Regions from separate parts of the Pseudomonas sp. BIGb0164 genome, predicted to be linked through region 2. Evidence: riboswitches for the same ligand, from Rfam matches in the RefSeq annotation. Region 2 holds a riboswitch; each other region holds the start of a gene.
What was found. Region 2 has a riboswitch for cobalamin ahead of M2394_RS19470 (ABC transporter substrate-binding protein). Riboswitches for the same ligand answer to the same signal wherever they lie in the genome.
Positions count from the first base shown of each region.

Region 1 (7,635 bases), on a different contig from region 2:
TAATCCCCTTCCGGTGTGTGTCCAGCCCACTCCTATGTCCAGCTGGTTGAGAAGCCGGGTGCGTTTGAGGATCTCCTCGGCAACGGCTGAGGCTTTTGGAGAGAAGGTTCTCGTGGTTGGCACCTGACCGGCGGCCTCTTTTAATTCTTTGAAGTTGACGTATTCATCGCCCTGTCCGGCTGCATATTCATCGAAGTGTTTCTTCACCTCTTGTAGCAACTCTTTGTCACTGTAGAACCAGACCTGGGGCTTTTGCTCTGTTGTACTTCTCTTTGCCCGAGTTTCGAGGCTACTCGTGCTGGTGTATGCAGCGTGTTGGATCTGAATACTGTCCTGCGGGGCATCAGCTTCTTTCTCGCCTTTGTAGCTCGGTGCGTTAGGTGGCAGGTTAAAGTGGAGGGGGGAAAGTGCCGAAAGTGTCATGTTTGATCCTTTATTGCGTTGGTATGTCTGGCGCGCATTGAGCGCTTATGAGCCAAATCTGTGTGGTGCAAAAGTCCAAGCTGTTCCTAGCTGGCTATCGGGCAATTAATGCGAGTTGTAAGTTTCATTCGACTGCCGCGGTATGGCGCGAACCTCATGTGTTGGCATTGACCCGCTCTGTGGCACTGCGTAGCCTTGCACCCTCGAGGTTCTCCAGCCCAGGCCGGAGCTAAGAAGGGAACGCGGTCCAAGCCGCGGCTGCCCCCGCAACTGTAAAGGGTTCAGCTGACTGCCACGCCACTGCCGACAAGGCGGGAAGGCGCAGCCAGCGCCGGTCGCAAGACCCGCACGCCCCAAGCCAGGAGACCTGCCTCGCAACCGATTTTCTACTTCAACCGGGCGGGGTGATCCGGTGACGAAATCCGCTGCTGCGCGCCGTCGCAGGGCCTATCGTCCCGTATGCCCGCCCCAAAGGGCATCCGATGAAAACACTGGCCAAACTCCCCGTCACCATCGTTACCGGCTTCCTCGGCTCGGGCAAAACCACCTTGCTGCGCCACATGCTCGACAACGCCCAGGGCCGTCGCATCGCGGTAATCGTCAACGAATTCGGCGAATTGGGCATCGACGGTGAAATCCTCAAGCAGTGCTCCATCGGTTGCACCGAAGAAGAAGCCAACGGCCGCGTCTACGAATTGGCCAACGGCTGCCTGTGCTGCACCGTGCAGGAAGAGTTCTTCCCGGTGATGCGCGAACTGGTGGCCCGTCGTGGTGACCTCGACCACATTCTCATCGAAACCTCAGGCCTGGCCCTGCCAAAACCCTTGGTACAAGCCTTCCAGTGGCCGGAAATCCGCAGCGCCTGCACCGTCGACGCGGTAATCACCGTGGTCGACAGCCCGGCCGTCGCCGCGGGCACCTTCGCCGCCTTCCCGGACCAGGTCGACGCCCAGCGTAAACTGGACCCGAACCTGGATCACGAGTCGCCGTTGCACGAGCTGTTCGCCGACCAACTGGCCAGCGCCGACCTGGTGATCCTCAACAAAACCGACCTGATCAACCCGGAAGACCTGGCCCGCGTGCGCCTGGAAGTCGCCGAAGAGCTGCCGCCTGCGGTGAAGATCATCGAAGCCAGCAGCGGTCGCCTGCCGCTGGACGTGCTGATCGGCTTGGGTGCCGGCTCTGAAGAGCACATCGACGGTCGCCACAGCCATCACGATCATCACCACGAAGGTGAAGACGACGATCACGACCACGACGCTTTCGATTCCATTTCCATCGACCTGCCGCAAGCCGACGAAGCCCTGCTGCTCGACGCCCTGACCCAACTGGTGGTGCAACACGGCATCCTGCGCGTCAAAGGTTTCGCGGCCATCCCCAACAAGCCGATGCGCCTGCTGATCCAGGGTGTGGGCACACGTTTCGACAAGCACTTCGACCGTGCCTGGGGCGCTGACGAAGCGCGCATCACGCGCCTGGTGCTGATCGGTCAGGACCTCGATGCCGCCGGCCTCGAAGCGCAGTTGCGCGCTGCACTCAGCGTCTGACCCATGCACCTGCTCAGGACCCAGCCCGGTGGTTTCGTCTCGGACGACAATATTGCCGACCTTGGCCAAACCCCCGCTGACCTGGTGATCCTGTGCAGCGGTGATTCCAGCCTGGCATTGCTGGCCGAAGCGGCCCAGCAATTGCCCGACGATTACCCCAGCTTCCGGCTGGCCAACCCGATGCAGGTGCAGAACCATGCGTCGGTCGACCTGTACGTCGATGAAGTGCTGCGCCACGCCAAGGTCATCCTGATTTCGCTGCACGGCGGCATCGGTTATTGGCGGTACGGCATCGAGCGGCTGGTGGAGCTGGCCGAACGCGGCGTGCAGCTGATCCTGGTGCCGGGGGACGATCGCCCGGACCCGGAACTCAGCAGCCTGAGTACGGTAAACGCCGAAAGCCGCGACCGCCTGTGGCACTTTTTGCGCCAGGGCGGCCTGGGCAACGCGCTGGATTTCTATCGCTGCCTGGCCAGCGCTTACCTGGGCCGCGACTACACCTGGGCCGAGCCGCAAACCCTGCCGCGCACGGCGATTTATCACCCGCATAAAGCCAACCCGCGCCTGAACGACTGGCAGACGGATTGGAACCCCGAGTGGCCGGTGGCGGCGGTGCTGTTCTACCGCTCCCATTTGCAGGCGGCCAATACGGGTTTTATCGATGTGTTTTGCCAACGCTTACAGGCAGCGGGCCTTAACCCGCTGCCGATTGCGCTGGCCAGTTTGAAAGAGCCCGGCTGCCTGACGGTGGTCGAGGACCTGCTGGATGAAGTGGGTGCGGCGGTGATTTTGAACACCACCGGCTTTGCCCAATCCAGCCCCGAAGCGCCGCATTTGCGACCGTTTCGCCGCAATATCCCGGTGATCCAGGCGATTTGCGCCCAAGACAACGAGCCCGGCTGGCAGGCCAGCGAACAAGGCCTGGGCCCGCGCGACCTGGCGATGCACATTGCCTTGCCGGAGCTGGACGGGCGCATCATCAGCCGGCCGATCAGTTTCAAGGACCTGGCCTGGCGCAGCGAGCGCAGCCAGTCGGACGTGGTCTGTTACCGCGCCGCGCCTGAACGCATGGACTTTGTCGCTGAACTGGCGCGGCGTTGGGTCGAGCTGGCGCGGGTGCCGAATGCTGACAAGCGCATCGCGCTGATCCTCGCCAACTACCCGACCCGCGACGGCCGTATCGGCAACGGCGTGGGCCTGGATACGCCGGCTGCCGCGCTGAATATCCTGCGTGCGCTGCAAGCCGAAGGCTATCCGCTGCCGAGCGAGCTGCCTGAAAGCGGCACTGCGCTGATCCACGATTTGCTTGGCGGCGTGACCAACGACCTCGACAGCCTCGACCTGCGCCCCTGCCATCAAAGCCTGAGCCTGGATGACTACGAGGCGATGTTCAGTCGCCTGCCTGAATCCAACCGCCAAGCTGTTTTGGCACGCTGGGGTGCACCGCACAGCGATCCGATGTTCCGCGACGGCCGCATGATGATCGCCGGCCTGCGCCTGGGCCTGACGTTTGTCGGCATCCAGCCGGCGCGTGGCTATCAAGTGGACGCCAGCGCCGTCTATCACGACCCGGACCTGGTACCGCCTCACGCCTACCTGGCGTTTTACTTCTGGCTGCGCCACACCTACGGCGCCCACGGCGTGATCCACGTGGGCAAGCACGGCAACCTCGAATGGCTGCCCGGTAAGGGCGTGGGCCTGTCGGAAAACTGCTGGCCCGATGCATTGCTGGGGCCGTTGCCGAATATCTACCCGTTTATCGTCAACGACCCGGGCGAGGGCGCCCAGGCCAAGCGGCGTACCCAGGCGGTGATCATCGACCACTTGATGCCACCGCTGACCCGCGCCGAAACCTACGGGCCGCTGCGCAACCTTGAACTGCTGGCGGACGAATACTACGAAGCGCAGTTGCTCGACCCGCGCCGCGCTCTGGAATTGCAGAAAGACATCCTCAAGCTGGTGCGCGAAACCCGCATCGACCAGGAGCTTGAGCTGGACAGCGAGGCGGACGCCGCCGTTTGGCTGCCGCGCCTGGACACTTACCTGTGTGACTTGAAGGAGTCGCAGATCCGCGACGGCCTGCATATTTTCGGCGAGTCGCCCGAAGGTCGCCTGCGTATCGACACCTTGCTGGCCTTGCTGCGTATCCCGCGTGGCGATGGGCGCGGCCCGCAATCGAGCCTCTTGCGGGTGCTGGCCAAGGCATTCGAGCTGGGCTTTGACCCGTTGGACTGCGCCTTGGCCGAGCCCTGGACCGGGCGCCGTCCGCTTGTATTGCAGAAAATCGACCCACAGTTGTGGCGCACCGCAGGCGACACCCGCGAGCGTTTGGAACTGTACGCCGCGCGGTTGATCGAGCAGGCGCTGGAAGGGCCGCTGGAACAGCTGGAAGAACCCGGTTGGGAAGACGTGAAGGCGGTGATCGAGAGCCTGCGCATCGTCGTCGCGCCGCGCCTGGATGCCTGCGGCCCGGCCGAAATGCGCGGCTTGCTCGATGCGTTAGCCGGCCGCTTTGTACCCGCAGGGCCGAGCGGCGCCCCCAGCCGTGGACGCCTGGACGTGCTGCCCACCGGTCGCAACTTCTTCACCGTCGATGTGCGTAACTTGCCCACCACGACCGCCTGGCGCATCGGTTTCCAGTCCGCCAACCTGATTCTTGAGCGCCACTTGCAAGACCACGGTGACCACCTGCGTCAGCTGGGCCTGTCGGTGTGGGGCACGGCCACCATGCGCACCGGCGGTGATGACATTGCCCAAGCCATGGCGCTGATGGGCGTGCGCCCGGTGTGGGCCACGGGCAGCCAGCGGGTGGATGACTTCGAGATCCTGCCGATCAGCCTGCTGGACCGTCCGCGTGTCGATGTGACGTTGCGAGTGTCAGGCTTCTTTCGCGATGCGTTTGCCAATTTGATTCGCCTGTTTGACGCGGCGGTGCAGGCGGTAGCGGCGTTGGATGAGCCGGACGATATGAACCCGCTGGCGGCCAAGGTGCGCAGCGAGCGTGAGGCGTTGCGTGTGTCCGGCCTGGACGAAGAAACCGCCGCCAAGCAGGCCGGGTGGCGCATTTTTGGGGCCAAGCCCGGTGCCTATGGGGCCGGCGTGCAGGGCGCGGTCGACGGTCGCCTGTGGCAAACCCGTGAAGACCTGGCCGAGGTCTACCTTAATTGGGGCGGTTACGCCTATGGCGGTGCCGACGAAGGCACGGCCGCCCGTGAACAATTCGCTCAGCGCCTGAGCCAGGTGCAGGCGGTGTTGCAGAACCAGGACAACCGCGAGCATGACCTGCTCGACTCCAACGACTACTACCAATTCCAGGGCGGCATGCTCGCCGCCGTGGAAACCCTGAGCGGCGACAAGGCCGCCAGCTATCATGGCGACCACAGCCAACCTGATTTGCCGAAGATCCGCACCTTGAAGGAAGAGCTGAACCGGGTGATCCGTTCCCGCGCTGCCAACCCCAAGTGGATCGAAGGTGTGAAGCGCCATGGCTACAAAGGTGCGTTCGAAATGGCCGCCACCGTGGACAATCTGTTCGCGTTCGACGCCACCACCGCGCTGATCGACGATCATCAATACGCGTTGCTTGCCGACGCCTACCTGCTGGACCCTGACACCCGGGCCTTTGTGCAACAGCACAACCCCGATGCCCTGCGCGATATGGCCGAGCGCATGCTCGAAGCCCAGCAGCGCGGCCTGTGGCAAGAGCCCGGGGCTTACAAGGCGGCGTTGGAAAACCTGTTGCTGGATATAGAAGAAGACAGCTGATGACTGATACTCCGCATTTTCCGCTGTCCGCCGTGGTCGGCGCCGACGACTTGAAACTGGCCCTGTGCCTGACCGCCATCGACCCCAAGATTGGCGGCGTGCTGATCGAAGGCCCGCGCGGGATGGCCAAGTCCACCTTGGCGCGTGGGTTGGCAGACCTGCTGGCCAGCGGGCAGTTTGTGACCTTGCCGCTGGGCGCTACCGAAGAACGCTTGGTCGGCACGCTGGACCTGGACGCAGCCCTCGGCGAAGGCCGTGCGCAGTTTTCCCCCGGCGTGCTGGCCAAGGCCGACGGTGGTGTGTTGTACGTCGATGAAGTCAACCTGCTGCCCGACCACCTGGTGGACCTGCTGCTCGACGTGGCCGCCAGCGGCACCAACCTGATTGAACGCGACGGTATCTCGCACCGCCATTCGGCGCGGTTTGTGCTGATCGGCACCATGAACCCGGAGGAGGGCGAGTTACGCCCGCAATTGCTCGACCGCTTCGGCTTCAATGTAGCGCTGAGCGGGCAGACCTTGCCGGCCGAGCGGGGGCAGATCATCCGCCGCCGCCTGGATTTCGACAGTGATCCCGTGGCGTTCCTTGCACACTGGGCCGCAGAACAGGCCGCACTGCGTGAGCGTTGCACCCAGGCGCGGGCGCGGCTCGACAGCATTGCGCTGGATGATGCGGCGCTGGCACAGATCACCGAGCGCTGTTTTGCGGCCGGTGTCGATGGCCTGCGTGCGGACCTGGTGTGGTTGCGCGGCGCCAGGGCCCATGCGGCATGGCGCGGTGCGGGTGTCATCGCTGAAGAGGATATTGAAGCGGTCGCCGAGTTTGCCCTGCGTCATCGCCGCCAGGTGCAGACCCCACCGGCGAGTCCGCCGAGCGAAGGGCCGTCGCCCAAGCCATCCGACACCTCGCCGAGCCAAGGCCAGGGCCAATGGGGTGACATGCCCGCGCCGGCCCTGCCCACAGGCGCACGCCGTGAAGTCCCCACCTGGCCAAAAAAGCCCTAGGCATTCGCCCTCGACCTGACGTGGGGGCGGATGCCCGGCCCAAGGCAGGGCGAGTGGAGAGAGGCAGGCACGGCAAGGCACGCAGCGCCAGGCAGGGCGCGATCAACTGGCCCGGCACGTTGCTGGGCGGCCGCCCGCAATCGCGAGAGGATTTGCTGTTCCACCTGCGCAGTCGTGCTGCCCATGAGCTGTGGCTGGTGATTGTCGATGCGTCTGCGTCTACCCGGCGCCACCGAGCACTGACCGATGCCAAGGGCTTGTTGGCCCAACTGTTTGATGACGCCTATCGCCAGCGGGCGCGCATGGCATTGCTGACAGCCAGCGGGCAGGCGCCGAAGTGGCAGGTTCAGGGGTTGAAGGCGGCGAAGGGCTTGGTGGGTTGGCTGGAGCAATTAGGCGCGGGCGGTGGTACACCGTTGCTGGCAGCGCTGACCGAGGCGGGGCATTGGTTGGCGGTGCGGCGCAAGCGGTATCCGACGGAGCAGCAACGGTTGCTAGTGATAACGGATGGGCGCCTCAAGGATGTTGCCGAGTTGCCTCACTTGGAGTGCCCAGGACTGCTGGTGGATATCGAGCGCGGCCCGATTCGCCTAGGCCGGGCTGAGGCGTTGGCAGCCGGCTTGCAGCTGGATTATCGGCATATCGACAAGTTGTAGTGCCTGAACTACCGCCATCGCAGGCAAGCCAGCTCCCACATTTTGAACGCGCCGCCTATCACATGTGGGAGCTGGCTTGCCTGCGATGAGTCCCTTGAATGCACCGCAAAGCAATCAGCCAGCCCCCGGCACATTCGGCCAAAGATCTGCCACCAGGAACAGCCGTTCGGCCTCTTCCCAATCCTCACCCACCTGAACCATCCGCACCAGCAACTGCGCCGGTGCCATCGGGTCCAGTTC
Region 1 covers NZ_JANUEA010000015.1:3,915-11,549, forward strand. The annotation lists gene M2394_RS29850 (hypothetical protein) at 1-423, opposite strand, end outside; cobalamin riboswitch at 613-813, shown strand; gene cobW (cobalamin biosynthesis protein CobW) at 906-1,970, shown strand; gene cobN (cobaltochelatase subunit CobN) at 1,974-5,735, shown strand; gene M2394_RS29865 (ATP-binding protein) at 5,735-6,739, shown strand; gene M2394_RS29870 (VWA domain-containing protein) at 6,793-7,395, shown strand; gene M2394_RS29875 (DUF1853 family protein) at 7,510-7,635, opposite strand, start outside.
Region 1: another riboswitch for cobalamin. It lies ahead of cobW (cobalamin biosynthesis protein CobW); the one in region 2 lies ahead of M2394_RS19470 (ABC transporter substrate-binding protein).

Region 2 (7,635 bases):
GCCAAGGCTGCTCCGGGCCACGACTTCAGCTTCGTCGGTCGCCAGCGCGGGATGTTCTCCTACTCCGGCCTGACCGTTGAGCAAGTCACCCGCCTGCGCAGCGAGTTCGGCATCTACGCCCTCGACACTGGCCGTATCTGTGTGGCGGCGTTGAACCAGTCGAACATTGATGCGGTCACAAAGGCAATTGTTCAGGTGCTTTAAGCCGGTAACCGTTGCACAGAAGGGGAAGCCAATGGCTTCCCCTTTTTCGTCGCCAGCCCCTAGACTGAACCTTGCCCGCCCCTTTGCTGTGAGAGCCTTATGAGAAACGACGACCTGGACCTGCGCGCCGACCGCGACGAGCTGGATGACTACGCCCCGCGCGCGCCGCAGGTTAAGCGGCAGAAGAGTCTGGTGTTGCAGGTGGCGCTGGGTGTATTCCTCGGTGGTCTGGCCCTGTGGCTGGTGCAACTGGGCGCCGCAGCGATCATGGCAAAACTGGCCATGGGCACCCTGCAATTCGGCGGCTGATGAAGATCAAAATGTGGGAGCGGGCTTGCCTGCGATGCAGACGACTCGATCTTCCTGCATGACCGAGTAGATGCCATCGCAGGCAAGCCAGCTCCCACAGTTGATCTATGCTGGCTCTAGAACGCGCTCTTCCAGCAGTTTTACAAAACTGTTCAGGCTCTGCGACACCGTCCCCCGCCGCCAGATCAGCCACGTGTGCAGAATCCGGAAGCTATCGCTCAGCGGCCACACACTCACCGCCGTGAACCCCGGCATGCTTTCCAGCATGCTGCGCGGCATCAGCGCCAGGCCCGCACCGGCGCTGACGCAGGCGAGCATGCCGTGGTAGGACTCCATCTCGAAGATCCTGCCCGGCACCGCGCCATCCTGTGAGAACCAGCGCTCGAAGTGATGGCGGTACGAACAGTTCGAGCGGAACGTATAGATGCTCTCCCCCGCCACATCCTGCCCCCGGGTAATCGGCGCATGGTGCAGCGGTGCGATCACCACCATTTCCTCCTCGAACACCGCCACGCCTTCCAGGGTCGCGTGCAACACCGGCCCATCCACAAACGCCGCCGCCAGTCGCCCCGACAACACCCCTTCAATCATCGTGCCTGAGGGCCCGGTGCTCAGGTCCAGTTCGACCTTGGTGTGCTTCTGGTTATACGCCGCCAGCAATGCCGGGATGCGCACCGCCGCCGTGCTCTCCAGCGAACCCAGGGCAAACGCGCCCTGGGGCTCCTCCCCCGCCACCGTGGCGCGGGCTTCTTGCACCAGGTCCAGAATGCGCCGCGCATAGCCGAGGAAGTTCCAGCCGGCCGGCGACAGGCGCAGGCGGCTCTTCTCGCGGATGAACAATTCAACGCCCAGGTCCTGCTCCAATTGCTTGATGCGCGTGGTCAGGTTCGACGGCACACGATGAATCAACTGCGCGGCGGCGCTGATGCTGCCTTGCTCGGCAACGGCCTTGAAGATTTCCAGCTGCACCAGATCCACATCATTCTCCAATCGTGAATGTATTGCTTAATATTATTCAGTTTCCAGAAAAGAGATAGCCCCGTAGCCTGAACCCAATCCATTCATTCAGCAGGACGGTGCCATGAACGCAACCACCCACGCTCTCTCGATCAACCCGGCCACCGGCGAAACCGTCGGCAGCTACCCCTACGAAAGCGCCGCACAACTGGACGCCGCCCTGAACCGCGCCACCGCCGCCTTCCGCACCTGGCGCCGCCAGCCGGTCGGCCAGCGCGCCGAACTGCTGCTGGCCCTGGCCGCCGCCCTGCGTGAACAAGCCGAAGACATGGCGCAGATGATCACCCTGGAAATGGGCAAGCCCATCGCCCAGGCCCGTGCCGAAATCGAAAAATGCGCCCTGCTCAGCGAATGGTACGCCGCTCACGGCCCGGCCATGCTGGCGCCGGAACCGACCCTGGTGGACAACGGCAGCGCCCAGATCGAATACCGCCCGCTGGGCCCGATCCTCGCCGTGATGCCGTGGAACTTCCCGGTGTGGCAAGTGCTGCGCGGCGCCGTGCCGACCATGCTCGCCGGCAACACCTACGTGCTCAAGCACGCCCCAAACGTGATGGGCAGCGCCTACCTGATCCAGCAGGCCTTCCACAAAGCCGGTTTTGCCGAAGGCCTGTTTGAAGTGATCAACGTGGGCAACGAGGGCGTGTCCAGCGCCATCGCCGACCCGCGCATTGCCGCCGTGACCCTCACCGGCAGCGTGCGCGCCGGTATCGCCATCGGCTCCCAGGCCGGGGCTGCGCTGAAAAAATGCGTGCTGGAACTGGGCGGCTCCGACCCGTTCATCGTGCTCAACGACGCCGACCTCGACGCCGCCGTGCAAGCCGCCCTGATCGGCCGCTTCCAGAACAGCGGCCAAGTCTGCGCCGCCGCCAAGCGCCTGATCATCGAAGCCGGCGTGGCCGAAGCCTTCACCGCCAAATTCGTCGAAGCCAGCCGTGCCCTGGTGATAGGCGACCCGACCCTGGCCACCACTTATGTGGGCCCGATGGCGCGCTTCGACCTGCGCGACGAACTGCACGGCCAGGTCCAGGCCACCCTCGAAGAAGGCGCCACCCTGCTGCTGGGCGGCAATAAAGTCGCGGGGGCCGGTAACTACTACGAGCCGACCGTGCTGGCCGGCGTCACCGACCAGATGACCTCGTTCAAACAGGAACTGTTCGGCCCGGTGGCCTCGATCATCACCGCCCGCGACGCCGACCACGCCGTGGCCCTGGCCAACGACAGCGAATTCGGGCTCACCGCCAGCATCTTCACCACCGATGCGGCCAAGGCCCGCGACATCGCCAACCAGTTGGAAACCGGCGGGATCTTCGTCAACGCCTTCAGCGTGTCCGACCCTCGGGTGGCGTTTGGCGGCGTGAAAAAGAGCGGCTTTGGCCGTGAACTGTCGCACTTCGGCGTACGCGAATTCTGCAACGCCCAAACCGTGTGGCTGAACCGCAAATAACCCACCGCCGGCGCCATCGCCGGCAAGCCGGCTCCTACGGGGGATCGGGTTTTCTCTCCCCCTTGGCAGTACGATCGACTACCATACCGCGCCGGTTCCCAAACGGGACTAATAGGGAATCCGAAGCGCGGCCCCCCGCGTCAATCGGAACTGCCCCCGCAACTGTAGGTGCTGAGCCTGCTCCACACTGCCACTGAGCGCTGCTCGGGAAGGCCGGAGCGTGGCGACGACGCACGAGTCAGGAGACCTGCCGGCCAAGCGTTATCACGACCGGCGGGGTGTCCGGGAAGGACATCCTTGCCCTGCCCCCGGCAGCGTCCATGGCTGTATTTCCACGACCGTACCTCCCCCTGCTCACTGTACGGTTCAAACGGAGATTGCCCCATGCTGCCACGCGTTACCGCCCTGCTCACCGGCCTCGGCTTCTGCACCCTGGCCCAGGCTGCGCCCACCCATTACCCGCTGACGCTGGAAAACTGCGGCAGCCCCCAGACCTTCCAGCAAGCCCCCGCCCGCAGCGTGACCATCGGCCAGGCCGCCACCGAAATGCTCTACGCCCTGGGCGTGGGCGACAAAGTGGTGGGCACTTCGCTGTGGTTCAACAATGTGTTGCCGCAATTCAAGGCCCAGAACGACACCATCGAGCGCCTGGCGAACAACGAGCCGAGCTTTGAGTCGGTGATCGCCAAGCGCCCGCAACTGGTGGCCGCCGAGCTGGAATGGGTGGTCGGCCCCCAAGGCGTGGTCGGCACCCGCGAGCAATTCCAGGAACTGAAGATCCCCACCTACCTGCTGCCCTCCGACTGCGAAGGCAAGGACAACCTGGTGGGCGCCGACGGCACGCGGCTGGAGCCATTCCGCATCGAGACCATTTACAAAAGCATCAGCCAGCTGGCGCAGATCTTCGACGTGCAGGACCGTGGCCAACAGCTGAACGACGAACTCAAGGCGCGCCTGGCCAAGTCGGTCGCCACCGCCCAAGGCAAAGGCCTCAAGCAGGCCAGTGCGCTGGTGTGGTTCTCCAGCGCCGAGATGGCCGCCGATCCTTACGTGGCCGGCCACAAGGGCGTTCCGGAATTCATGCTGCAGACCCTTGGCCTGACCAACGTGGTGCAGTCCGATGAAGAGTGGCCCGCCGTCGGCTGGGAAACCATCGCCAAGGCCAACCCCACGTTCCTGGTGATCGCACGCATGGACCGCCGCCGCTACCCGGCCGACGACCATGAAAAGAAACTGGCTTTCCTGCGCAGCGACCCGGTGACCCGCAACATGGACGCGGTGAAAAACAACCGCATCATCATCCTCGACGCCCTGGCGCTGCAAGCCAGCCTCCGTACGTTCGACGGCCTTGAACAACTGGCCACGGCCATCGACGGCTACGACCCACTCAAATGACCCGTACCCTGCTCGCCCTGGCCCTGCTCCTGGCCGCCGTGCTCGCCGGCGTGGCCATCGGCGAAACCGCCATCTCGCCGAAGGTGGTGCTGCAAGTGCTCGCCAATAAACTGTGGACGGCGGGCTACGTGCTCGACCCCATCGACGAAGGCGTGGTGTGGAACTACCGCCTCACCCGCGCCCTGGTGGCCGCCGCGTGCGGTGCGGGCCTGGCGACCTGCGGGGTGATCCTGCAGTCGCTGTTGCGCAACCCGTTGGCCGACCCGTACCTGCTCGGCATCAGCGCCGGCGCCTCCACCGGTGCAGTGCTGGTGGCGTTGATCGGCGTCGGTGGCGGGCTGGTGTCGTTGTCGGCCGGGGCGTTCGTGGGGGCGATGGCGGCGTTTGCCCTGGTGATTCTGCTGGCACACGCCAGCGGTTCGGCCAGCGGCACCGGCCAGATCATCCTCGCAGGCATTGCCGGCTCGCAGTTGTTCAACGCCCTCACGGCATTCCTGATCACCAAGTCGGCCAGCTCCGAACAGGCGCGCGGCATCCTGTTCTGGCTGCTGGGCAACCTCAGCGGCGTGCGTTGGCCGTCGGTGTGGCTGGCGGTGCCGGTGGCCGTGGCGGGCTTGGCGGTGTGCCTGTGGCACCGCCGTGCGCTGGATGCATTTACCTTCGGCACTGACTCGGCGGCGTCCCTGGGCATCCCGGTGCGCCGCGTGCAGTTCGTGTTGGTGGGCTGTGCGGCGCTGGTGACGGCGGTGATGGTGTCGATTGTCGGCTCCATCGGCTTTGTCGGGCTGGTGATCCCCCACGCCGTGCGCCTGCTGCTGGGTACCGGGCACTCGCGCCTATTGCCGGCCAGCGCGTTGGGTGGTGCGCTGTTCCTGATCGCGGCGGACGTGCTGTCGCGCACCCTGATCAAGGGTCAGGTGATTCCGGTCGGCGTGGTCACCGCATTGGTTGGTGCGCCAGTGTTTGCGCTGATCCTGATCGGCCGGAGGCACCCGCGATGAGCGTGCTCAGTTGCAGCGGCCTGGGCTTCAAGGTGCGCGACGCGGAGTTGCTGCGTGATATTCACCTCGACGTCGAAAAAGGCGAAACCCTCGGCATCGTCGGCCCCAACGGCTCCGGCAAATCCACCCTGCTCAAGTTGCTCGCCGGGTTGCGCACGCCAGTGAGCGGCGACGTGCGGCTGGGCGGCCAACGCCTGGGGAATTTATCCCGCCGCACCATCGCGCAACAGCTGGCGGTGGTGGAACAACAGGCCGACACCGACGACGCCATCCGCGTCTTCGACGCCGTGGCCCTGGGTCGCACGCCCTGGCTGTCGGCGCTGAGCCCGTGGTCGGCGGAAGACGACGCCATCGTGCGCCAGGCCCTGCACGACGTCGACGCCACTCACCTGAGCCAGCGCGCCTGGCGCAGCCTCTCCGGCGGCGAACGCCAACGCGTGCACATCGCCCGCGCCCTGGCACAACGGCCGCAGATTTTGTTGCTGGACGAGCCGACCAACCACCTGGACATCCAGCATCAGCTTGGCATCTTGAAGGGCGTGCAAGCGCTGCCCGTCACCACGCTGATTGCCCTGCACGACCTCAACCAGGCGCTGACCTGCGATCGCTTGGCCGTGCTCGACCACGGCCGTTTGGTCGCCCTCGGCAAACCGCTGGACGTACTGACGCCACAGCGATTGCAAGACACGTTCGGCGTGCAGGCGCACTACCTCACCGACCCGTTCGACGGCGCGCAAATCCTGCGACTACGCCCCCATTAAACAGCCTACCGCCATCTTGTAGTGAGCGGGCTTGCCCCGCGCCGCGGTGTGTCAGGTGTACATAAAGGGCCTGACACGCCGCGGCGCGGGGCAAGCCCGCTCACTACAGGTACGGTTTCATTTTCATCGCGGGCCGTTCTGCTAGCATCGCCGCCTGCCTTTTATCGAGTGGCCCGCATGCTACGGATTGCAGCCTTTACCCTCCTCGCCACCCTGTGCGCCCAACCGGCTTTCGCCGAGCAAACCTTCGACTGCGCCGGCGCCAGCGTGACAATCGGCGTTGACCCAACCCTGCCCTTGCTCACCACCGAAAGCGCCGAAGTCCTGCTGCGGGTAAAACGCGGCCCCCGGGAAACCCTGCTGCGCTACTACGGTATCGACTCCATCGGCGGCGCCTGCGACACCCGCGCTACAGGCGGGCCACGCATCGTCTACCAGGCCGTATGCAACGGCAGCGGCTGCCACGACTTGTCGAACTGGGGCGTGATCAATCCCCAGACCTTGCAGGTACTGCTCATTCCCGCCGATGACAGCCTGGAACCGGCCACACGCCTGCTCGGCCACCCGCCCGCACTCGAGGGTAACAAGATGAATGTGAGCCAAGAGGCGCATCGCCTGGGGTTGCCCACACCTTGATCATTGCGCCAGTTCAAGCCAGCGCTTACAGGGGGCGGGGTGTTGACGGTTGTTACAGGGGGCGATGCAGGTGGGTGGTCTGCCAGACGGGGTCGGGGTCGACGTCGATAATGGTGAATCCTTGGCGAACCCAGAAATCAATGGCGCCCGGTAGAAACGGGTGGGTATGCAGGTACATCACCTCCACCCCGTCTGCCCGCGCCAGCGCTCCCAATTCGCGATACAACATCCCCGCCAGCCCAAACCGGCGAAAGGCGGGCAACACAAACAAGCGCACCACTTCCACTGTCTTGCGGGCACGGTAATCCAGCTGTGGGAAGCGATGGTCATACGGCAGATAACCGATGGCCGCGACGAAGTGGTCGTCATGGCGCACCACCAGAAATCGCCCGTCGCCCTGAATATAGGTCGCCTCAAATCGTGCCAGGTCATCCGGCACGCCACTCGCGCTGAGCTTTGGAAACAGCTCGGCACGGGCGTTGAGCACAAAGGTCAGCACCTCAGGAATACATTCCAGCGTGACGGGCTGGATGATCATCCCGCCGTCCCCTCCAACCGGGCACTGATCCACCTGCGGCTATAAGCAAGCACACTCCCCGCCATCGCGACCGGAAAATGGATAAACCCGTGCGCCGCCTCCGGCAACACATGTGCCTGCGCCCCCGGCCAGCGCTCGGCGATCAACAGCGTGTCATCCTTCAGCGGGTCTAGCGCCCCGACAAACATCAACGCAGGGGGCAGGCCGCTCAACTCCCCGTACAACGGTGACAACGGCGGCTGCCGGCGCGCCTCATCACTCAACCCCGGCGTCAGCAGCGCCAGGGCCGTGACCATGCCCGGTCCGTCCAGCAGCAAGGTGTCCGGC
Region 2 covers NZ_JANUEA010000007.1:153,486-161,120, forward strand. The annotation lists gene M2394_RS19450 (amino acid aminotransferase) at 1-204, shown strand, start outside; gene M2394_RS19455 (hypothetical protein) at 304-513, shown strand; gene M2394_RS19460 (putrescine utilization regulator PtrR) at 619-1,491, opposite strand; gene M2394_RS19465 (aldehyde dehydrogenase family protein) at 1,595-2,977, shown strand; cobalamin riboswitch at 3,053-3,247, shown strand; gene M2394_RS19470 (ABC transporter substrate-binding protein) at 3,362-4,372, shown strand; gene M2394_RS19475 (iron ABC transporter permease) at 4,369-5,373, shown strand; gene M2394_RS19480 (ABC transporter ATP-binding protein) at 5,370-6,134, shown strand; gene M2394_RS19485 (hypothetical protein) at 6,312-6,770, shown strand; gene M2394_RS19490 (GNAT family N-acetyltransferase) at 6,823-7,308, opposite strand; gene M2394_RS19495 (alpha/beta hydrolase) at 7,305-7,635, opposite strand, start outside.

Region 3 (7,635 bases), on a different contig from region 2:
CTGGTGGCGATATAGGTGACCGGCAGGCCACTGTCGCTGGCGAGTTTTTCGGCCAGACGGCTTTTGCCGGAGCGGGCGCCGCCCAAAATCAGTTGGTGCATGGAGTTAGGCCTTGTTTCGCCGATTGGATTTTCGAAACTGCCCCATTCCTATGTGGGAGCGGGCTTGCTCGCGAACGCGCTGGTTCAGTCAAAGCATCTGTAACTGAGAGACTGCATTCGCGAGCAAGTCGAATCGTCGCACCGCCGCTCCCACATTTGGGTCGTGTGCGCACCGTCAAATCCCACATAGCGTGCGCAGCAACTCGGTATTCAGATGGTTTTCCACCAGGTCCGCCAGGCGCTCGATATCACGTTCGCGCAGCGCGTGGTAATCCACCTCCTGCACATCCACCAGCCCGGCCCAGCGCAGCAAGGCGCTGCACGCCGCGGGCGTTTCAAACAGCCCGTGCAGGTAAGTGCCGAGAATTTGCCCGTCCGCGCTCCTGGCGCCGTCGCTGCGGCCATCGTCCAGTTGCACGGCGGCGTGCAACAGGGCATCGCCCGTCGTGACGCCGGCGTGAATCTCATAGCCGCTGACTTCGGCGTCTTCGAGCAGCAAACGGCCACGAACGTTGCGCAGCTGCTTTTCTGCTTCGAGGGTCGTGCTGAACGCCAGCAGCCCCAGCCCTTCGCTGGAACCGGCAGGCCCTTCCAGCCCCAGCGGGTCGTGCACCTGCTCGCCGAGCATCTGCAAACCGCCGCAGATGCCCAGCACTTTGCCGCCGTAGCGCAAATGCCGCGCCACGGCGTTGTCCCAGCCATTGGCACGCAGGTACGCCAAGTCGGCGCGCACGCTTTTGGAGCCCGGCAGGATAATCAGGTCGGCAGCCGGAATCGGCTGACCCGGGCCGACAAACTGCAAGTCCACCTGGGGATGCAGGCGCAGCGGGTCGAAATCCGTGTGGTTACTGATACGCGGCAACACCGGCACCACCACCTTGAGCACCTGTGCGGCCTTGTCGATCTGGCGCTTGTCGATACCGTCTTCGGCTTCCAGGTGCAAGTCCATCACATAGGGCAACACGCCCACCACCGGTTTGCCGGTGCGGGCCTCGAGCCAATCCAGGCCCGGCTGCAACAAGGCGATATCGCCACGAAAACGGTTGATGATGAAGCCCTTGACCCGCGCTTGCTCGGTGGGCGACAACAACTCCAACGTGCCGACCAAATGGGCAAACACGCCGCCGCGATTGATGTCGGCGATGAGCAGCACCGGGCAATCCACGGCTTCGGCGAAGCCCATGTTGGCGATGTCATTGGCACGCAGGTTGATCTCTGCCGGGGAGCCGGCGCCTTCCACCATCACCACCGGGTAGGCTTGGCTCAACCGCGCGTGCGAGGCCAGCACCGCCTGCATCGCGATGGCTTTGTAGTCGTGATAGGCGACCGCGTTCATGCTGGTGACCGCGCGGCCATGGATGATGACCTGGGAGCCGGTGTCGCTGTTGGGCTTGAGCAACACCGGGTTCATGTCGGTGTGGGGTGCCAGGTTGGCGGCCTGGGCCTGCACGGCCTGGGCGCGGCCGATTTCACCGCCCTCGGCGGTCACGGCACTGTTGAGCGCCATGTTCTGCGGTTTGAACGGCGCGACCGCCACCCCTTGGCGGACCAGCCAGCGGCACAGGGCGGTCACCAGGGTGCTTTTGCCGGCATCGGATGTGGTGCCTTGCACCATCAATGTACTCATGAAGCTTCCTTGTAGGCGGCCAGGGCCTCATCGAGGCGCAACCAGTCGGCCTCGGTGTCGGGCAAGCCGAAGCGCAGGCTGCTGTCATGGACAAACAGCCGCAGCAGGATCCCGCGCTGGGCCATAAATTCGTGCATGCGTTCAGCGTGGGGCGTGATCAGCCATTGAAACAACGCACAGCCGCCCTGGGGCTGGAAGCCGTGGCGTTCCAGCAAGGCAAACAGACGCTGGCCCGCCTCGATGCAACGTGTGCGTTGGCGCGCCTGACCGGCAGTGTCGCGCAGGCACACCTGACCCAACACGCGCGTCGGCCCGCTGACTGCCCAGGGGCCGACCTGTTCAGCCAGCAACTTGAGCAGCTTGCGTTCAGCCAGCACAAACCCCAACCGCACCCCGGCCAGGCCGAAGAACTTGCCAAACGAGCGCAACACGATCAGGCCAACCTGGTGGGCCTGGCCCGCCAGGCTCAATTGAGGGGTGACGTCCATGAAGGCTTCGTCCACCACCAGCCAACCGCCGCGCTGGGCCAGGCGTGAGTGCCAGTCGAGCAGGCGTCGTGGGGTCAGGCTCAGGCCGGTGGGATTGTTGGGGTTGACCACCACCAGTACGTCGAGGCCATCAAGAAAGAAGTCGACTTCCTGCTCCTGCACCTCGCGCACCACATAGCCGGCGCGACGCCAGGCTTCGGCGTGTTCGGCATAGCACGGCGACAACACGCCGACTTTGCCGGCACGACGCAGGCGTGGCAGCAACTGGATGGCCGCCTGGGAACCGGGCACCGGCAACAGGTGCGCAGCGCCGTAGTATTCGCTGGCGGCCTGCTCCAGGCCGTCATCGGTTTCGGGCAAGCGGGCCCAGGCGCGCAACGGGATCTCCGGGATCGGCCACGGCCAGGGCGCGAGGCCACTCGACAGGTCGAGCCAATCGGCCTCGGCAATCCCGTACTGAATCGCTGCCTTGCGCAGCCGGCCACCGTGTTCAAGCATAGAATTGCGCCCCCGCGCACAGGATCAGCAGCCACAACCATACGCCGCGCTGCACCAGTTGCCAGCCCCGGTCGATGGAATCGGCATCCGCCGCCGGGCCTTCGCCCAATTGCGGGCGATGGTGCACTTCACCGTGATAGATCGCAGCGCCGCCCAACTCCACACCCAAGGCGCCGGCACCCGCCGCCATCACCGGGCCGGCGTTGGGGCTATCCCAGGTGGGGCCCTGGGTGCGCCAGCATTTGAGCGCCAGGCGAGTCTTGCCGAGCACGGCGTAGGTCAACGCCACCAGGCGTGCGGGAATGTAGTTGAGCACGTCGTCGATCTTGGCCGCAGCCCAACCGAAACGCTCGAAGCGTTCGTTGCGATAGCCCCACATGGCGTCGAGGGTGTTGCTCAAGCGGTAGAGCACCACGCCCGGCACGCCGGCGACTACAAACCAGAACAGCGCGGCAAACACCGCGTCGCTGCCGTTCTCCAGCACCGATTCGGTGGCGGCGCGGGCGACTTCGGTGCTGTCCAATTCGCTGGTCTGGCGGCTCACCAGGTAGCTGACGCGTTTGCGCGCTTCGTCCAGGTCATCGCTGCGCAAGGCCTGCGCCACCGGAATCACATGCTCGCCGAGGCTGCGCATGCCTAGGGCGCAGTACAACGCGAGAATTTCCAGTACCCAACCGATATACGGCGCCCACGACAGCGCCGTGGCCAGCAGGGTCAGCGGCACCACCGCGATAAACCACGCGGTCACGCCATGGCTGCGCCAACCGCGCCCACCGGTGTTGAAACGTTGCTCGATGCGCCCGGCGAAATTGCCGAACGCCACCAGCGGATGCCAGCGCCTGGGCTCGCCCAATAGCGCATCCAGCGCCACCGCAGCGACACACAGCAAGGCCACACTCATTGACTCACTCCCCACGCATTCTCATACAACATGTCACTCAGCGGCCGAGGCTCGGTCCAGCCTTCGAGCTGCAACATCGGTGCCGGATAGAACTCGGCCACCGGCCCCAGGCACAGCACCGCCAGGGGTTTTGCGCCAGGCGGCAAGCCCAGCAGATCGGCCAGGGCCTGGGGCTCGAACAGCGAGACCCAGCCCATGCCCAAGCCTTCGGCGCGGGCCGCCAGCCACAGGTTCTGGATGGCACAGGACAGCGAAGCCATGTCCATTTCCGGCAAGGTGCGACGGCCGAAGATATGGCGCTCGCGGTCATCCATCAACGCCGCGACCAATACTTCGGCGCAGTCGTGAATGCCTTCGACCTTGAGCTTCATGAACTCATCGGAGCGTTCGCCCAATGCCTCGGCGGTGCGTACGCGCTCTTCTTCCACCAGTTGTTGAATCTGCTCACGCAGTTGGCGGTTGCTGATACGGATAAAGCGCCAGGGTTGCATCAGGCCGACGCTGGGGGCCTGATGGGCAGCCTGGAGTAAACGGTGCAGCAACTCAGGGGCAACGGTGCCGCCGCTGAAGTGGCGCATGTCGCGGCGTTCGGCGATGGCGCGATAGATGGCCTGGCGGTCGGCTTCGGGGAAGGCGTTGTCAGTCATGGCCTCTTCGCGGGCAAGCCCGCTCCCACATTGGATGGGGTTTCAACTCGGTACATTGTGGGAGCTGGCTTGCCTGCGATGGCGGCCTCCCGGTCTGGCGCAAACAAGGCGGCCACTGCCACGGGATTGGATGGAAAATAGAAATGTACGTAGGACGCGGTCATGCGGCCTTGCCGGTAGACCGCCTCGGCACCACGCCCACCGTTGGGGCTAAGGCCACGGGCAATCGGCTGCCACTCGGTGGTCGTGAGGGAGTGGTGATAGGTATGGCCGCGCAGCGTGCCTTCGGGCAGCTCGACATTTTGCAGCGCCAAGGCCGCCAGTTTCTTTTGCATCACGGCATCGCCTTGCAGCAGGCCCACCAGTTCGGCGCGGACGCCATCGACATCGGTCAGCGAGTCGAGCAGGTACAGCATGCCGCCGCATTCAGCGAGCAAGGGTTTGCCGGCGGCATGGTGAGCGCGGATGGCTTCGAGCATCGGCGTGTTTTGCGACAGTGCCTGGTGGTGCAACTCCGGATAGCCACCCGGCAGGTAGAGGCTGTCGGCATCAGGCAATTGGTGGTCATGGATCGGCGAGAAGAAGTGCAACTGGGCACCCATCGCGCGTAGCAGGTCGAGACTGGCGCCGTAGGTAAAGGCGAAGGCTTCGTCGCGGGCCACAGCAATACGCACGCCTTCGAGCAACGGCTCGGCCACGATCACTTCGGGCGCGGCAAAGGTGACCGGAGGCGGTAAGGCGACTTCGCAGCTGCTGCCCAGTGCTTGAGCGGCGGCATCCAGGCGCACATCGAGGTCATTCAATTCGCTGGCTTGCACCAGCCCCAGGTGTCGGCTGGGCAGTTCGATCCCGGTTTCGCGAGACAACGCGCCGTACCAGCGCAAGCCTTCAGTGAGGCTGCCTTCCAACAACTGCGCGTGGCGCAAGGTGCCGACGCGGTTGGCCAGCACGCCGGCAAACGGCAGGTCCGGCTGATAACGCGCCAGGCCCAGGGCCAGGGCACCGAAGGTCTGGGCCATGGCGGTGCCGTCGATCACGCCCAACACCGGCACACCGAAGTGTCGCGCCAGGTCGGCACTGGAGGGGGTGCCGTCGAACAGGCCCATCACGCCTTCGATAAGGATCAGGTCGGCCTCACCGGCCGCCTCCCACAACAGGCGGCGACTTTCCTGCTCGCCCACCATCCACATGTCCAGCTGGTACACCGGCGCACCGCTGGCACGCTCGTGGATCATCGGGTCGAGGAAGTCCGGGCCGCACTTGAACACACGCACCTTGCGCCCCAGGTTGCGGTGCAAACGCGCCAGCGCGGCGGTGACGGTGGTTTTGCCCTGGCCGGACGCCGGTGCGGCGATCAAGACGGCCGGGCAATGACGGGGCTGATTCAAAGTTCGACGCCCTTCTGTGCCTTGATACCGGCCTGGAACGCGTGCTTGAGCATGCCCATTTCGGTGACGGTGTCGCCCATTTCGATCAGTTCGGGTTTGGCCCCACGGCCAGTGACCACCACGTGTTGCATCGGCGGGCGGGCTTGCAGGTCGCTGAGCACTTGGTCCAGGTCGAGGTAGCCGTGCTTGAGGGCGATATTCAGCTCATCCAGCACCACCAGGCCGATGGCCGGGTCTTGCAGCAGTTCGCGGGACACCGCCCAGGCGGCTTCGGCGGCGGCGATGTCGCGCTGGCGGTCCTGGGTTTCCCAGGTGAAGCCTTCGCCCATGACGTGGAAACGCACTTGCTCGGGGAAGCGGCGGAAGAACAACTCTTCACCGGTGCTGTTACGCCCCTTGATGAACTGCACCACACCGCACTGCATGCCGTGGCCCATGGCCCGGGCCAGCATGCCGAATGCGGAGCTGCTCTTGCCTTTGCCGTTGCCGGTCAATACCAGCAACAAACCGCATTCATTGGGGGAGTTGGCGATGCGCTCGTCGATCACGGCTTTTTTGCGCAGCATGCGCGCCAGGTGGCGTTCGTCGCGGTCGGGGGAATCGGTCATGGCAGCTCTCCGTTGGGGCTGGACAAAAACGGCGGGCAGGAAAAAGAAAATACAGACAGCCAAGCATCGCCCACCGTGATGCTGTTGGATGCTCCGGGCCGGTCTCCGGGCTCATGAGTGGCGCCCTGCCCTTGTGAAAAGAGCGAGCAGGCCGACGTTGCGCCTTCCCATATCGCGCGCGATACAGTGGCAAAAGGCAGCGTCTTGACTCATTTACCGTTGCGGGGGCAGCGCCGGAATCGCGGCAGCACTGTGTACAAGTGCGCTCACTCACCGGCTTCCCTGTTTCACCCTGTCGACGCATACGCCACAGAGCACCTGGAACAAGCCGCGAAGGTTAGTGGGTTGGGGGTGGAGCGTCAATTAAAGCCGGCCTCGCACTTGAACCATCGGACCGCCGTACTCCTCTACCCTTACAGGTATTCAGGAGAACACCATGCATAAAACCAGACTCGCCTTACTGATCATGCTCGCAGGCACCCTCGCCGCCTGCGGTGAAAGCTCAAGTTTGCAGGTGTCGGACGGCACCGGTCCTTCGCCCAAGTTGCCCGAACCGAACAAGACACTGATCCCCACCGTCAACATCGCCCCGGCGATCGGCTGGCCTGATGGCGCAAAACCAACGGCCGCCGCAGGCACCCAGGTGGCCGCGTTCGCCGAAGGGCTGGACCACCCGCGCTGGCTGTATGTGCTGCCCAACGGCGATGTGTTGGTGGCCGAAACCAATGCGCCGCCCAAACCGGATGATGCCAAGGGGATTCGCGGCTGGGTCATGGAGAAGGTCATGGGCCGTGCCGGCGCCGGTGTGCCGAGCCCGAACCGCATCACACTGCTGCGCGATGCCGACCACGACGGCGTTGCCGAGACGCGCACAGTGTTCCTGGAGAACCTGAACTCACCGTTCGGCATGACCCTGGTCGGCAACGATTTGTACGTGGCGGACTCGGACAAACTGCTGCGCTTCCCCTATCAACCGGGCGAAACCACGATCAAGGAAGCCGGCACCAAAGTGGTCGACCTGCCAGGCGGCAGCATCAACCACCACTGGACCAAGAACGTAGTAGCGAGCAAAGACGGCAGCAAGCTGTATGTGAGCGTCGGCTCCAACAGCAACGTCGGCGAAAACGGCCTGGAAGCGGAAGAAGGTCGGGCGGCGATCTGGGAAGTGGATCGCGCCTCGGGTCAGCACCGCATCTTCGCCTCCGGCCTGCGCAACCCGAATGGCATGGCTTGGGAGCCGCAGACGGGCAAGTTGTGGACGGCGGTAAATGAGCGTGACGAGATCGGCAGCGACTTGGTGCCGGACTACATCACGTCGGTCAAGGATGGCGGCTTCTACGGCTGGCCTTTCAGTTATTACGGCCAGCACGTGGATGT
Region 3 covers NZ_JANUEA010000005.1:29,387-37,021, forward strand. The annotation lists gene cobU (bifunctional adenosylcobinamide kinase/adenosylcobinamide-phosphate guanylyltransferase) at 1-101, opposite strand, end outside; gene M2394_RS14400 (cobyric acid synthase) at 277-1,728, opposite strand; gene cobD (threonine-phosphate decarboxylase CobD) at 1,725-2,714, opposite strand; gene cbiB (adenosylcobinamide-phosphate synthase CbiB) at 2,707-3,615, opposite strand; gene bluB (5,6-dimethylbenzimidazole synthase) at 3,612-4,262, opposite strand; gene M2394_RS14420 (cobyrinate a,c-diamide synthase) at 4,259-5,650, opposite strand; gene cobO (cob(I)yrinic acid a,c-diamide adenosyltransferase) at 5,647-6,258, opposite strand; cobalamin riboswitch at 6,337-6,595, opposite strand; gene M2394_RS14430 (sorbosone dehydrogenase family protein) at 6,695-7,635, shown strand, end outside.
Region 3: another riboswitch for cobalamin. It lies ahead of cobO (cob(I)yrinic acid a,c-diamide adenosyltransferase); the one in region 2 lies ahead of M2394_RS19470 (ABC transporter substrate-binding protein).